2 regions of the Streptomyces sp. BR1 genome follow, and region 1 is predicted to be linked to the other one. Evidence: riboswitches for the same ligand, from Rfam matches in the RefSeq annotation. Region 1 holds a riboswitch; the other holds the start of a gene.
What was found. A riboswitch is a leader RNA that binds a small molecule or an ion and turns the genes downstream of it on or off. The one in region 1 is predicted to bind cobalamin.

Region 1 (7,781 bases):
ATCCACTCCAGCTGCGCGGTCCGGTCGTACGCCTGGGAAAGGGTCGTTCCGTACGTCATGGTTCCGTGGTTCTGGAGGAGGCATCCGGTGCGGCCCTCCAGTGCGCCCAGCATGTTCTCGGCCAGTTCCTCGGTCCCGTACAGCGCGTAGGGCGCGACCCGGACCGGGCCGCCGAGCGTGGCGGTCATGTAGTGGACCGGCGGGAGCTCGGTGACCAGGGTGGAGACGGCGGTGGCGTGCACGGCGTGGGTGTGCACGACGGCCCGGGCGTCGGTGGCGCGGTAGACGGCGAGGTGCATGGGGAGCTCGCTGGTCGGCCTCAGCGTGCCGATGACCTGGCGGCCCGAGAGGTCGACGGCGACGGTGTCGTCCGGGCCGAGCCGGTCGTAAGGGACCCCGGTGGGGGTGACGAGGACCAGGTCCCCGACCCGTACGGAGACATTGCCCGAGGTGCCGACGACCAGCCCTTCCGCGGCGGTCCGCCGCGCGGTGGCGGTCAGTTCGGCCCAGGCGGCGGCGGTCGGTTCGTGGTGGTCCGGCTCTCCCATGAACGCGATCCTCGCAGCTCCCGGAGGGCGCGCCGGGGAGTGAGCAGAATCTCTTCTATGGGCCGTTTCGCCTGTTCACCGGGTTTGTCAGGGCCTGCCCCCAGCAAAAACCGGTCAGAGACACCACTAAGCCCGCCCCAGTTCACCTTCCGTTCATCCAGGTTACTTACGTTCGTCCAGCCACTGACGTCGAACGATTGCCTGGGTAAATGGAACACATCACGCTGCTGCTCGCCATTGTGGTCGTGACAGCTCTAGTGTTCGATTTCACGAACGGTTTCCATGACACCGCCAACGCGATGGCCACGACCATCTCGACCGGCGCCCTGAAGCCCAAAGCCGCCGTGGCCATGTCCGCGGCGCTCAACCTGGTCGGCGCGTTCCTGTCGGTGGAGGTCGCCAAGACGATCTCCGGCGGGATCATCAACGAAAAGGGCATCAGAACCGAGGTGATCTTCGCGGCGCTCGTCGGCGCCATCCTCTGGAACCTGGTGACCTGGCTGCTCGGCCTGCCGTCCAGCTCCTCGCACGCCCTGTTCGGCGGTCTGATCGGCGCGGCCGTGATGTCGGCCGGCTGGTCCTCGGTCAACGGCTCCACCGTCGTCACCAAGGTGCTGCTCCCGGCCGTCGCCGCCCCGATCGTCGCGGGCTTCGCCTCGATGCTGGCGACGCGCCTGACGTACCGGATCAACCGGAACACCGACGAGAAGGCCACCGCCAAGGGCTACCGGGCGGGCCAGATCGCCTCCGCCGGTCTCGTCTCGCTCGCCCACGGCACCAACGACGCGCAGAAGACCATGGGCATCATCACGCTCGCCCTGGTCACCGGCGGTGTGCTGCACCCGGGCGCCAACCCCCCGATGTGGGTCATCGTCTCGGCCGGCATGGCCATCGCCATGGGCACCTACCTCGGCGGCTGGCGCATCATCCGCACCATGGGCAAGGGCCTGACCGAGCTCGCGCCGCCGCAGGGCTTCGCCGCCCAGTCCGGTGCCGCCACCGTCATCCTGGCCTCCTCGCACCTCGGCTTCTCGCTCTCCACCACCCAGGTCTGCTCCGGCTCCGTCATGGGCGCCGGCCTCGGCCGCAAGGGCGGTGTGGTCCGCTGGTCCACCGCGACCCGGATGTTCGTCGCGTGGGGCCTGACCCTGCCGGCCGCGGGTCTGGTCGGCGCCGGCGCCGAATTCCTGACCGGCCAGGGCACCTGGGGCATTGTCCTGGTGGCGATCCTGCTGGTCGCGGGCTCCGGCTTCATCTGGAAGCTGTCGCGCCGCGAGCCGGTCTCCCACACCGACGTCACCAACGCCCCGGCCGACGCCGTGACCGAGACCCCGGCCGAGCCCGCGGGTGTCGTCACCACCGCGATCGCCGCGGTCACCCCGCCCCCGACCGTCGCCGCCGTGGCCGCCGATCTGACGGCCACCATCCCGGCCCCGGCCCCGGTGGCCCCCGCCGACCCGGCCCGCCCGGCCGCCGTCTGACCCGGCCGCGCACCCTCTAAGGAATCGTCATGCACATCGACTGGGCAGCTCTCGGCACCGTCTTCGGTGTCAGCCTCATCGTCACCGTCGGCCTGGTGGGCCTGTTCACCGTCGGGATCGTCGGCCTCAGCAAGCAGCAGTCGGCCGCGTCCGGCAAGGGCAACGTCGCCCTGGCCCGCACCACCGCGTACGCCTGCTTCGCGCTCTGCGCGGCGGCCGTCGCGTACGGCATCAACCTGATCGTCGCCAAGTAACAGCGACTGTCCACGCGTCTCCAGAACCGCCCTCCGGTCTCCCCGGAGGGCGGTTCTCTGTGTGCCTCGGCACACTCTCCCGTCGCAGGTCAGCAGCGAGTTGACGGGCGTTCGCGGGCGTGGTGGACTGCCCGAGCCATTTACGGCGGCAGAAGAGGAAGCCGGTGCGAATCCGGCGCGGTCCCGCCACTGTCATCGGGGAATGAACCCCTGTGAGCCAGGAACTCTCACCGCCGGTCGACGTCGTACCAGGGCGCGGACACCCTGAGTGAGGACATACCGCCATGCGCGCCTGCCTGTTGCCGGCACCCCCCAGAAGTACCGGAGCTCTCCGCGGCGTTGCGGCGGGCTGATCCGATGCGTGCCGATCGCACCTTCGCGTACGGCGCCACCGCCGGGCTCCTCGGCGACCTGCTCCTCGGCGATCCCCGCCGGGGGCATCCGGTCGCCGCGTTCGGCCGCGCCGCGGCCGCCGTCGAGCGCGCGCTGTGGCGCGACCACCGGGGCTGGGGCGCACTGCACACCGCCGTGTGCGCCGGAGGCGCCGCGAGCGCCGCGCTGCTCGCCACGCGCGCGCTGCGCGACCGCCCCGCCGCGTCCGTCGCCCTGACCGCCGCCGCCACCTGGGCCGTCGTCGGCGGCACTTCGCTGGGCCGCGAGGCCCGCGCGATCGGCGCCGCCCTTGAGGCCGGGGACGTCGAGGCCGCCCGCGCGCGGCTGCCGCATCTGTGCGGGCGCGACCCGCAGTCCCTGGACGCGCCCGGCATCGCGCGCGCGGTCGTCGAGTCCGTCGCCGAGAACACCTCCGACGCCGTGGTGGGCGCGCTGGTGTGGGGCGCGCTCGCGGGCGTGCCCGGCCTGGTCGCGTTCCGGGCCGTCAACACCCTGGACGCGATGGTCGGTCACCGTTCGCCGCGCCATCTGCGGTACGGGTGGGCCTCGGCACGCCTGGACGACGTGGCGGGCTGGCCGGGCGCCCGGCTCACCGCCGCGCTCGCCGTGGCCGCCGGGGGCGCGCCGGGAGCCGCCGCGCGCGCGTGGCGGTCCGACGCGGCCAAGCATCCGAGCCCCAACGCCGGCCCCGTCGAGGCGTCGTTCGCGGGCGCGTTGGGCGTACGTCTTGGCGGCACCCTCTCGTACGGCGGCCGGGTCGAGCACCGTCCTGTGCTCAACAACGGCGGGCGCGCGGTGGAAGTTCCCGACATCGAGCGGGCGGTGCGGCTGTCGCGGCGGGTGGGCTGGCTGGCGCTCGGCGTGGCGATCGCGGTGAGGAAGGTACGGACATGAGTGGCGGACTGCTGGTCGCGGGCACCACCTCCGACGCCGGGAAGAGCGTCGTCACCGCCGGGATCTGCCGGTGGCTGGTGCGCCGGGGCGTCAAGGTCGCGCCCTTCAAGGGACAGAACATGTCCCTCAACTCCTTCGTCACCCGCGAGGGCGCCGAGATCGGGCGCGCCCAGGCCATGCAGGCCCAGGCCGCGCGCGTGGAGCCGTCGGCGCTGATGAACCCCGTGCTGCTCAAGCCGGGGAGCGACCGGTCGAGCCAGGTCGTACTGATGGGCAAGCCGGTCGGCGAACTGAGCGCCCGCGGCTACCACGGCGGGCGCCAGGAAGCGCTTCTCGGGACCGTCGTGGACTGTCTGGAGCGGCTGCGGGGCACATATGACGCCGTGATCTGCGAGGGGGCGGGCAGTCCGGCCGAGATCAACCTGCGGCGCACCGACATCGTCAACATGGGCATCGCGCGCGCCGCGAAGCTCCCGGTGGTCGTGGTCGGCGACATCGACCGGGGCGGGGTCTTCGCCTCGTTCTTCGGTACGACCGCGCTCCTTTCGCCGGAGGACCAGGCGCTGGTCGCCGGGTACATCGTCAACAAGTTCCGCGGCGACGTCTCGCTCCTTCAGCCCGGCATCGACATGCTGCGCGGCCTCACCGGACGTCATACGTACGGGATCCTGCCGTACGCGCACGGGCTCGGCATCGACGAGGAGGACGGCCTGCGAGTGTCGCTGCGCGGCGCCGTGCGCGAGTCCGTGGTGGCGCCGCCGATCGGCGAGGACGTGCTGCGGGTCGCGGTCTGCGCGATCCCGCTGATGTCCAACTTCACCGACGTCGACGCGCTCGCCGCCGAACCCGGCGTGGTCGTACGGTTCGTGGACCGGCCCGAGGAACTGGCCGACGCGGATCTGGTCGTCGTGCCGGGAACCCGGGGCACGGTCCGGGCGTTGGAATGGCTGAGGGAACGGGGGCTGGCGCGGGAGCTGGCGCGCAGGGCGGCCGAGGGGCGTCCGGTGCTGGGGATCTGCGGCGGGTTCCAGGTGCTCGGTGAGCACATCGATGACGAGGTCGAGTCACGGGCGGGTTCCGTGACGGGTCTCGGACTGCTGCCCGTGCGGGTGCGGTTCGCGGCCCGGAAGACACTTGCACGGCCGACCGGCGAGGCGCTGGGCGAGCGCGTGGAGGGATACGAGATCCACCACGGCGTCGCCGAAGTGCTGGGCGGGGAAGCCTTCTTGGACGGATGCCGGGTCGGTGCGGTCTGGGGGACGCACTGGCACGGGTCACTTGAGAGCGACGGATTCAGACGACGGTTCCTGGAGCAGGTCGCGAGCGCCGCGGGTCGGCGTTTCGTGCCCGCCCCGGACACCTCGTTCGGCGCGCTGCGCGAAGAGCAGCTGGACCGCCTCGGCGACCTCATCGAAGAACACGCGGACACGGACGCGCTCATGCGGCTCATCGAGCAGGGCGCGCCCGCAGGACTTCCCTTCATCGCACCTGGAGCACCCGCATGAGCACTGTGCTGTTGTTGTCGACCGCCGACACGGATCTCCTGGCGGCCCGGGCCTCCGGGGCGCCCTACCGGATCGGCAACCCCACCCGTATCGACGTGGCCGAGGAGCTGCCCGCGCTCATCGAGGGCGCGTCGGTGGCCGTCGTGCGCCTCCTCGGCGGCAAGCGCGCCTGGGAGGACGGGCTCGCGGCGCTCAAGGCGTCCGGGATCCCGACCGTGCTGCTCGGCGGCGAGTCCGTGCCGGACGCGGAGCTGATGGCCGAGTCGTCGGTCCCGGCCGGCGTGGTCGCGGAGGCCCTGCGCTATCTGGTCGAGGGCGGCCCCGGCAACCTCGTGGAGCTCGCCCGGTTCCTCTCCGACACCGTGCTGCTGACGGGTGTCGGCTTCGCCGAGCCGCAGAAGATGCCGGAGTGGGGCGTGCACGGCACGCGCGCGTACGTGGAGGGGCGCCCCACCGTGGGCGTGCTCTTCTACCGCGCCCATGAGCTCTCCGGGAACACCTCCTTCGTCGATGTGCTCTGCGACCGCATCGAGGCCCAGGGCGCCAACGCCCTGGCGGTGTACGTGAGTTCACTGCGCGGCGCCGAAGCCGCGCTCTACGAGGAGCTCGGCAAGGCGGACGCGCTGATCGCCACCGTCCTCGCGGCGGGCGGCACCACCGCGTCCCAGGCGAGCGCGGGCGGCGACGAGGAGGCGTGGGACATCGGCGCCCTCGCCGACCTCGATGTCCCCGTGCTGCAAGGGCTCTGCCTCACCTCGTCCAAGGCCGCCTGGGCGGCTTCGGACGCCGCCGTCTCCCCCATGGACGCGGCGATGCAGGTCGCCATCCCCGAGTTCGACGGACGCCTGATCACGGTCCCCTTCTCCTTCAAGGAGCAGGGCCCGGACGACGTCCCGGTCTACGTCGCCGACCCCGAGCGGGCCGCGCGCGTCGCCGGAATCGCCGTACGGCACGCCAAGTTGAAGCACAAGCCGAACGCCGAGAAGAAGCTGGCGCTCGTCTTCACCGCCTACCCGACCAAGCACTCGCGCGTCGGCAACGCGGTGGGCCTGGACACCCCCGCCTCCGCCGTCCGCGTCCTGGACGCGCTGCGGGACGCCGGATACGTGGTCGAGGGCCACCCGGACAACGGCGACGAGCTGATCCACCGGCTCATCAACGCCGGTGGCCACGACGTGGAGTGGCTGACCGAGGAGCAGCTGGCCGCCGCCCCCGCGCGCGTACCGCTCGCCGACTACCGGGCCTGGTTCGAGAAGCTGGAGCCCGAGCTGCGCGACAGCATGCTGGAGCACTGGGGCGAGCCGCCGGGCCAGCTCTATGTGGACGGCGACGAGATCGTGCTGGCCTCCCTCCAGTTCGGCAACGTCGTCGTGATGATCCAGCCGCCGCGCGGCTTCGGCGAGAACCCGATCGCGATCTACCACGACCCGGACATGCCCCCGTCGCACCACTACATGGCGGCCTACCGCTGGCTGGAGACTGCGACATCGGAGGGGGGCTTCGGCGCCGACGCGATCGTCCACATGGGCAAACACGGCACGATGGAGTGGCTGCCGGGCAAGGGCCTCGGCCTGTCGTCGGGCTGCGGCCCGGACGCGGTCCTGGGCGACCTGCCGCTCGTGTACCCGTTCATCGTCAACGACCCGGGCGAGGGCACCCAGGCCAAGCGGCGCGGCCACGCCACCGTCGTGGACCACCTGGTGCCGCCGATGGCCCGCGCCGACACATATGGCGACCTCGCCAAGCTGGAGCAACTGCTCGACGAGTACGCGCTGGTCAGCGACCTCGACCCAACGAAGGCCCCGGCCGTGCGGGCCCAGATCTGGACGCTGGTGAAGGCCGCCGAGCTCCACCACGACCTGCACGTCGACGAGCAGCCGGACGACGGCGACTTCGACGAGTTCGTCATGCACATCGACGGCTACCTCTGCGAGATCAAGGACGTCCAGATCCGCGACGGTCTGCACATCCTGGGCGGCGGCCCGGAGGCCGAGCCCCGGGTCAACCTGGTGCTCGCGGTGCTGCGCGCCTCGCAGGTGTGGGGCGGCCAGGCCAACGCGCTGCCCGGTCTGCGCGCCTCGCTGGCCGAGCACTTCGGCCTGGTGGAGAAGGAGCTCCTGGCCGAGCCGGGGACGCCGGTGAAGGTGCCGGTCGAGCTCACCGAGCTGGTCGATGGTCCGGCCCGTACGGCGGCGGACGCGATCGACCTCCTGGAGCAGCTCTGCCGCCGCCTGGCGGAGGGCATGGAGGAGCGCGACTGGTCCGTGCCGACGTGCGGCCCGCTGGTGGACGACGTCCTGGGCACGCAACTCCCGGACGCGGTCGCCGTGTTGGAGTTCGCCTGCCGCGAGGTGGTGCCGCGTCTGGCCCGTACGACGGACGAGATCACCCACATCCTGCGGGCGCTCGACGGCGGTTACGTCCCGGCGGGCCCGTCCGGCTCCCCCACCCGGGGCCTGGTCAACGTGCTGCCGACCGGCAGGAACTTCTACTCGGTCGACCCCAAGGCCATCCCGTCCCGGCTGTCGTGGGAGGTCGGCCAGGCGCTGGCCGACTCGCTGATCGCGCGCTACCTCGCGGACACCGGGGCGTACCCGAAGTCGGTGGGCCTCACCGTCTGGGGCACCTCCGCGATGCGCACCCAGGGCGACGACATCGCCGAGATCCTGGCGCTGCTGGGCTGCCGCCCGGTGTGGGACGACGCCT
Region 2 (7,781 bases), 3.3 Mb from region 1:
TGGGGCGAAGTGGTGCTGCACGACGGGGTGCCGCACGGCGAGCGCACGGTCGCGGCCGGGCCGTCCTTCCCCGTCTTCGACGAGATCGAGCTGTGGGCGCCCTCGCCGGTGCCGACCTGGGTGGTGCTCCTGGAGGCCGCCACCGAGGCCGACCGGGACGCGCTTGAGCGCCTGGCGGCCGACGCCGGGTTCGCCGCCGAGGACTGGTCCTCGTCGGTGCGGCTGCTGTGCCGGGCCTGCTCGGAGTCGCGGATGCCCAGCGACGAGGGCGACGGCGAGCACCTGGACCCGCACGACCACAGCGAGCCGGGCCATCCGGGCCCCCTCGGCCACCGCACCGCCGGCGAGCTGTGGGTGCCGGAGCGCGAGTGCGGCATCGCGGCGCCCCCCGGCCTGGTCCGCGGCCTGCTCGACGGCTGGGTCGCGGACAGCCCCGACAGCCGCGAGTGGCGGGATCTCGAAGAAGTCTGCTGAGGGTGCCCTCAGGGCCTGCCCGGCGGATCTGGTCGGCACGCGGGGGTCTGGCACGCGCATCTGCGGCGTTGTCGTCGGTTGCCGACTCCCCCAAGTTCTCGGCTCCGCTCGAACAGGGGGCACCCCCATCGCGTCGCCGCCCTCCTCCGCCTTGCAGCTGCACGCACCAGACCCCCGCTCACCAGCACCGAAAGGCCGCCCGGGACCGTAGGCCGACCAGATCCGCCGGACAGGCCCTAGGCTGTACGGGTTCGGACTCGGGAATCCAGGAAGGCGTACGGCACAGATGTCGCAGCAGGAGACGGACCAGCAGGTCGAGAACGACGGGTTCGTCGTCGACACGGAGGACTGCGAGGAGCGCGAGGAGGCGTACCGCGCGCGGGGCACGTCCCGGCCGATCACGGTCGTCGGCAACCCGGTGCTGCACAAGGAGTGCAAGGACGTCACCGAGTTCGACGACAAGCTGGCCGCGCTGGTCGACGACATGTTCGCCAGCCAGCGCACCGCCGAGGGCGTGGGCCTGGCCGCCAACCAGATCGGTGTCGACCTCAAGGTCTTCGTCTACGACTGCATGGACGACGACGGCGTGCGCCACGTCGGCGTCGTGTGCAACCCGGTCCTGGAGGAGCTGCCGGCCGACCGCCGCGTCCTGGACGAGTCCAACGAGGGCTGCCTGTCGGTCCCGACGGCCTACGCGGAGCTGGCCCGCCCGGACTACGCGGTCGTCAGCGGCCAGGACGCCGAGGGCAACCCGATCCGCGTGCGCGGCACCGGCTACTTCGCCCGCTGCCTCCAGCACGAGACGGACCACCTGTACGGCTACCTGTACATCGACCGCCTCTCGAAGCGCGACCGCAAGGACGCGCTGAAGCAGATGGCGGAGAACACCCCGCGCTATGAGGTCGTGCCCAACGCGTAAGCGTTCGCACGCAGCCGAAGGGCCCCGCACCAACCCTGGTGCGGGGCCCTTCGGTTCACGGTGCCTAGTCCCAGGCGATGGACCCCGGCGCGGGCGTGTCCCAGCCGATGGACTGCGGCGCGGGGGCGTCCCAGCCGATGGACTGCGGAGTCGGGGTGTCCCAGCCGATGGACGTCGGGGCGGCCGACGCGGTCGCGGTGCCCGCGGCGGCGAGCAGCGCGGTCAGACCCGCGGTGGCGATCAGACGGGTGGTACGGGACATGAACTTCCCCCAGAGTCTGTGCATTTGGTGAAGATCACGTTACGACACCTTCACCCGGCTGACCAGCCTCTTCGGCCGCTCCGCCGGGCGCGGATCAGAAGTCCTCGTCGAAGCCCACCGAGCCCTCGACCGCCACCTGGTAGGCGGACGGGCGGCGCTCGAAGAAGTTCGTCAGTTCCTGGACGCCCTGGAGCTCCATGAAGGAGAACGGGTTCGACGAGCCGTACACCGGGGCGAAGCCGAGGCGCTGGAGGCGCTGGTCGGCGACGCACTGGAGGTACTCGCGCATCGACTCGGTGTTCATGCCCGGCAGACCGTCGCCGCACAGGTCGCGGCCGAACTGGAGCTCCGCCTCGACGGCCTCCTTGATCATGTCGGTGACCTGCTGCTGGAGCGCGTCGTCGAAGAGCTCCGGCTCCTCCTTGCGGACGGTGTCCACGACCTCGAAGGCGAAGTTCATGTGCATCGTCTCGTCGCGGAACACCCAGTTGGTGCCGGTCGCGAGGCCGTGCAGCAGACCGCGCGAGCGGAACCAGTACACGTACGCGAAGGCGCCGTAGAAGAACAGGCCCTCGATGCACGCCGCGAAGCAGATCAGGTTGAGCAGGAAGCGGCGGCGGTCGGCCTTCGTCTCCAGGCGCTCCAGCTTCTCGACCTCGTTGATCCACTTGAAGCAGAACTGCGCCTTCTCGCGGATGGAGGGGATGTTCTCCACCGCGTCGAACGCGGCCGCGCGGTCCTCCGGGTCGGGCAGGTACGTGTCGAGCAGCGTCAGATAGAACTGGACGTGCACGGCCTCCTCGAAGAGCTGACGGCTCAAGTAGAGCCGCGCCTCGGGGGAGTTGATGTGCTTGTACAGCGTCAGCACGAGGTTGTTCGCCACGATCGAGTCGCCCGTCGCGAAGAACGCGACCAGGCGGCCGATCATGTGCTGCTCACCCGGCGACAGCTTGGCGAGGTCGGCGACGTCGGAGTGGAGGTCGACCTCCTCCACCGTCCAGGTGTTCTTGATCGCGTCCCGGTAGCGCTCGTAGAAGTCCGGGTAGCGCATCGGACGCAGGGTCAGTTCGAAGCCCGGGTCGAGCAGGTTCTTGTTCTCGGCGGTCATTACTGGCAGGCCTCGCAGGACTCGGGGTTCTCAAGGGAGCAGGCGATCGCGTCGGCGTCGGGGGCCGCCTGCTGGACGGGGATGGTGGCGCTGGCCTGGGCGGCGCGGGCGATCCGGGTCGCCGGGCGCGAACGCAGGTAGTACGTCGTCTTCAGACCCTGCTTCCAGGCGTACGCGTACATCGACGACAGCTTGCCGATGGTGGGCGTCTCCAGGAACAGGTTCAGCGACTGCGACTGGTCCAGGAACGGCGTGCGGGCCGCCGCCATGTCGATCAGGCCGCGCTGCGGGATCTCCCAGGCCGTGCGGTACAGGGCGCGCACGTCCGCGGGGATCCAGCTGAAGTCCTGGACCGATCCGCTGGCGTCGCGCAGCGCCTCGCGGGACTGCGCGTCCCACACGCCGAGCTTCTTCAGGTCCTCGACCAGGTAGCCGTTGACCTGGAGGAACTCACCGGACAGCGTCTCGCGCTTGAAGAGGTTGGAGACCTGCGGCTCGATGCACTCGTACACGCCCGCGATGGACGCGATGGTCGCGGTCGGGGCGATCGCGAGCAGCAGCGAGTTGCGCATGCCCACGGCGGCGATCCGCTCGCGCAGGGCCGCCCAGCGCTCGGGCCAGTTCAGCTCGACGTCGTAGTGGTCGGGGTGCAGGACGCCGCGGGCCGTGCGGGTCTTGTCCCAGGCCGGGAGTGGGCCGGAGCGCTCGGCGAGGTCGCAGGACGCCTCGTACGCGGTGAGCATGATGCGCTCGGCGAGCCTGGTGGAGAGGGCCTTCGCCTCGGGGGAGTCGAAGGGCAGGCGCAGCTTGAAGAAGACGTCCTGCAGACCCATCGCGCCCAGGCCCACCGGACGCCACTTGGCGTTGGAGCGGCCGGCCTGCTCGGTCGGGTAGAAGTTGATGTCGACGACGCGGTCGAGGAACGTCACGGCGGTGCGGACGGTCTCGTCCAGGCGCTCCCAGTCGATCTCGCCGGAGGCCAGCACGAACGCGCCGAGGTTGACCGAGCCGAGGTTGCAGACCGCCGTCTCGCCGTCGTCGGTGACCTCCAGGATCTCCGTGCAGAGATTCGAGGAGTGGACGGTGTGACCGGGCTCCGCCGTCTGGTTGGCGGTGCGGTTGGAGGCGTCCTTGAAGGTCATCCAGCCGTTGCCGGTCTGCGCGAGCGTGCGCATCATCCGGCCGTACAGGTCCCGGGCCGGGATGGTCTTCTGCGCCAGACCGGCGGCCTCCGCCTTGCGGTACGCGGCGTCGAACTCGTCGCCCCACAGGTCGACCAGCTCCGGCACGTCGGCCGGCGAGAACAGCGACCAGGTGCCGTCCGTGTCCACGCGGCGCATGAACTCGTCCGGGATCCAGTGCGCCAGGTTCAGGTTGTGCGTACGCCGGGCGTCCTCACCGGTGTTGTCGCGCAGCTCCAGGAACTCCTCGATGTCGGAGTGCCAGGTCTCCAGGTACACCGCGGCCGCGCCCTTGCGCCGCCCGCCCTGGTTGACCGCCGCCACCGACGCGTCCAGCGTCTTCAGGAACGGGACGATGCCGTTGGAGTGGCCGTTGGTGCCCCGGATGAGCGAACCGCGCGAGCGGATACGGGAGTACGACAGGCCGATGCCGCCCGCGTGCTTCGACAGGCGCGCCACCTGGTGGTAGCGGTCGTAGATCGAGTCCAGCTCGTCGAGCGGCGAGTCGAGCAGGTAGCAGCTCGACATCTGCGGGTGGCGGGTGCCGGAGTTGAAGAGCGTGGGGGAGGACGGCAGGTAGTCCAGGCGGCTCATCAGGCCGTACAGCGCGGCGACCTGGTCCAGTGCGCGCACCGAGTCGTCCTCCGCCAGGCCCGAGGCCACCCGGAGCATGAAGTGCTGCGGGGTCTCGATGACCTTGCGGGTGATGGGGTGGCGCAGCAGGTAGCGGGAGTAGAGGGTGCGCAGGCCGAAGTAGCCGAAGCGGTCGTCGGCGCCTTCCGCCAGCGACGCCTCGACCAGCGCGTCCAGGCGGGCGCGGTGCAGCCGTACGAAGTCGGCGGTGCGGTCCGCGATCAGGCCCTCGCGGTGGCCGACCTCGACCGACTCGGAGAACGACACCGAGCCCTGGGTCGCGGCCTCCTCGGCGATCGTGACCGTCAGCAGCCGGGCGGCGAGCCGGGAGTACGCCGGGTCCTCGGAGATGAGACCGGCGGCCGCCTCGGTGGCCAGCCCACGCAGCTCCGCCTCGTCCGAGCGCGCGTTGCGGCCGCGCAGCGCGGCGGCGGCGACACGGCCGGGGTCGGTGTCCGGCAGATCGGCGGTGAAGTCGGTCAGGATCCGCAGCAGGGCGGTCCCGGGGGCATCCGCCGGCTCTTCGATCGCTGAAGCGGGATCCGCTGGGGCGATGGTCACGTGGGGGCACTCCTCGCTCGGCACGGGGCCAAGCAGGGGTGCGGGCACACGACCACCCACGCAGGGGTATGCCGCGTCCACCAGCCCACTCCGCGAGGCCCGGACGTCTGGGCACCCTTGACCGGACGGCCAGGGCGCGCTGTCGGCAGGTCCTCGGACTGAACCAAGTACGCGAATGCGTACGAGTACACCGTTGCGGGACAGTTCCGGATTTCCACCGGATTCCCCTGCGGCGACAGCGAGGACGAGCATACATCTTGTGTCGGGCTTCGAGCCCACCCCCACATGTTGTGTCGTGGCGGCTTCGGAGGGTGTCCGAGTACCCAACTCCCGTAGCGGCGCGGGCATTCCCGCAGGACACAGCGACGGGCCGCCGGATCTCCCGGCGGCCCGTCGTCGGCCACGCGCGCGTGGCGCCGTGTTCAGTGGTGGTTCAGTGCGCGGCGCCCGCCGTCGCGGGCGGCAGTTCGGTCTGTACGCCCGGATCGCCCGCGTCCGCCGTGTAGTCCTCCGGGGACGTCTCGTCGACGCCGTCGGGGGCCTTCAGGGCCCGCAGGGCGACCGTCAGGACCACCGTCACCGCGACGTTCAGGACGAACGCGGTGAGGCCGATGTAGCCGATCTCACCGATGCCGGGGATCTCCTTGGAGCTGCCGCCGAAGTGCTTCTGGGTGGGGGAGGCGACCCCGTACGCGGCGAGCGTGCCGTACGCCATGCCGACGGCCCAGCCCGCGAGCAGCGCCCAGCGGTGGAACCAGCGGGTGAACAGACCGCCGACCAGCGCAGGGAACGTCTGCAGGATCCAGATGCCGCCGAGCAACTGGAAGTTGATCGCGACCGTCTTGTCCATCGTGAGGACGAAGACCAGCGCACCCACCTTCACCACGAGCGAGACCAGCTTGGAGACCTTGGCCTCCTGCGCGGGCGAGGCGTCCGGTTTGATGAAGTCCTTGTAGATGTTGCGGGTGAACAGGTTCGCCGCCGCGATCGACATGATCGCCGCGGGCACCAGCGCGCCGATGCCGATCGCCGCGAAGGCCACGCCCGCGAACCAGTCCGGGAACATGTCCTCGAAGAGCTGCGGGATCGCCAGCTGGCCGTTCTTGACCTTGACCCCGGCCGCGATCGCCATGAAGCCGAGCAGCGCGAGCAGGCCCAGCATCAGCGAGTACAGCGGCAGGATCGTGGTGTTGCGGCGGATGACGTTGCGGCTGCGCGAGGAGAGCGTCGCCGTGATCGAGTGCGGGTACATGAAGAGCGCGAGCGCCGAGCCGAGCGCGAGCGTGGCGTACGTCCACTGGCTCTTGTCGCCGGGCACCAGCGCGCCCGTGGGCTTGCCTGCCGCGTTCGGGGTGTCGAACTTGTGGCGGGCGGCGGCGAAGATGTCGTGGAAGCCGCCCAGTTTGATCGGGATGTAGATGATCGCCACCAGGATGACGATGTAGATCAGGGCGTCCTTCACGAACGCGATCAGCGCGGGCGCGCGCAGACCCGAGGAGTACGTGTACGCCGCGAGCACCGCGAACGCGATCAGCAGCGGCAGGTCCTTGAGGAACCAGTTGCCGGACCCGCCGACGCCCATCACGTCGAGCACCGCCTGGATGCCGACCAGCTGGAGCGCGATGTACGGCATCGTGGCGAGGATGCCGGTGATGGCGACCGCGAGCGAGAGGCCCTTGGAGCCGAAGCGGCCGCGCACGAAGTCCGAGGTCGTCACATAGCCGTGCTTGTGTGAGACCGACCAGAGCCGGGGCAGGAACGTGAAGATCAGCGGATAGACGAGGATCGTGTACGGCACGGCGAAGAACCCGGCCGCGCCCGCCGCGTACACCGCCGCCGGGACCGCCACGAACGTATAGGCCGTGTACAGGTCGCCGCCGAGCAGGAACCAGGTGACCCAGGTGCCGAACGAGCGCCCGCCCAGGCCCCATTCGTCCAGGCTCTGCTCGTTCTCGGCCTTGCGCCAGCGCGCGGCCATGAAGCCGATGACCGTGACGGCCAGGAAGAAGAAGATGAAGACGCCGAGCGCGACGCCGTTGACGCCGCCTTCTGCTGCGAGAGTCACTTCGACGCACCTTCCTTGCGGGTGGTGCGCTGGTCGTGCTGCCACAGCTTGTACGCGAGCATGGTGAGCGCGGTCGAGATCAGCACCCACAGCATCTGGTACCAGTAGAAGAACGGGATTCCGATGAAGGCCGGGTCGGCCTTCGCGTACGAACCGACCCAGAGCATCGCCACGAAGGGCGCGATCAGGCAGAAGGCGATGACCACGCGCACGGGCGTGATCAGCGGTCTGCTCTCCTGTGTGGACTGCGGCATATGGTGGCTCCCGTCCCCTCGCTGCTCACCTGTGCAATGCGCAGGCAATCTAGGGGACGGAATCCCGCCCCGGGAACCCCTGTACCGGATACCGGACGCGAGGTCGGGGCCGAGCCGCCGGACATGTCGGTCGTTGCGCCGCTTCGACCTCTCAGTCGGTCGGCCGCTTCAGGCGCGCGACGAACTTGTAGCGGTCGCCGCGGTACACAGAGCGCACCCACTCGACCGGTTCGCCGTCGCCGTCGATGGAGTGGCGCGAGAGCATCAGCATCGGCAGGCCCACGTCCGTGCCGAGCAGCCCGGCCTCGCGCGGGGTGGCGAGCG

Region 2: another riboswitch for cobalamin. It lies ahead of ACT1U9_RS09740 (ribonucleoside-diphosphate reductase subunit alpha); the one in region 1 lies ahead of ACT1U9_RS24470 (cobalamin biosynthesis protein).

Annotation. Positions count from the first base shown of each region.
Region 1 is NZ_CM126252.1:5,611,048-5,618,828, reverse strand. Features, by position in the region: gene ACT1U9_RS24485 (class II aldolase/adducin family protein) at 1-548, opposite strand, end outside; gene ACT1U9_RS24480 (inorganic phosphate transporter) at 758-2,029, shown strand; gene ACT1U9_RS24475 (hypothetical protein) at 2,059-2,283, shown strand; cobalamin riboswitch at 2,387-2,584, shown strand; gene ACT1U9_RS24470 (cobalamin biosynthesis protein) at 2,641-3,570, shown strand; gene ACT1U9_RS24465 (cobyric acid synthase) at 3,567-5,075, shown strand; gene cobN (cobaltochelatase subunit CobN) at 5,072-7,781, shown strand, end outside.
Region 2 is NZ_CM126252.1:2,320,696-2,328,476, reverse strand. Features, by position in the region: gene ACT1U9_RS09760 (tetratricopeptide repeat protein) at 1-474, shown strand, start outside; gene def (peptide deformylase) at 761-1,393, shown strand; gene ACT1U9_RS09750 (hypothetical protein) at 1,458-1,655, opposite strand; gene ACT1U9_RS09745 (ribonucleotide-diphosphate reductase subunit beta) at 1,750-2,763, opposite strand; gene ACT1U9_RS09740 (ribonucleoside-diphosphate reductase subunit alpha) at 2,763-5,138, opposite strand; cobalamin riboswitch at 5,266-5,390, opposite strand; gene mctP (monocarboxylate uptake permease MctP) at 5,572-7,203, opposite strand; gene ACT1U9_RS09730 (DUF3311 domain-containing protein) at 7,200-7,457, opposite strand; gene ACT1U9_RS09725 (GntR family transcriptional regulator) at 7,609-7,781, opposite strand, start outside.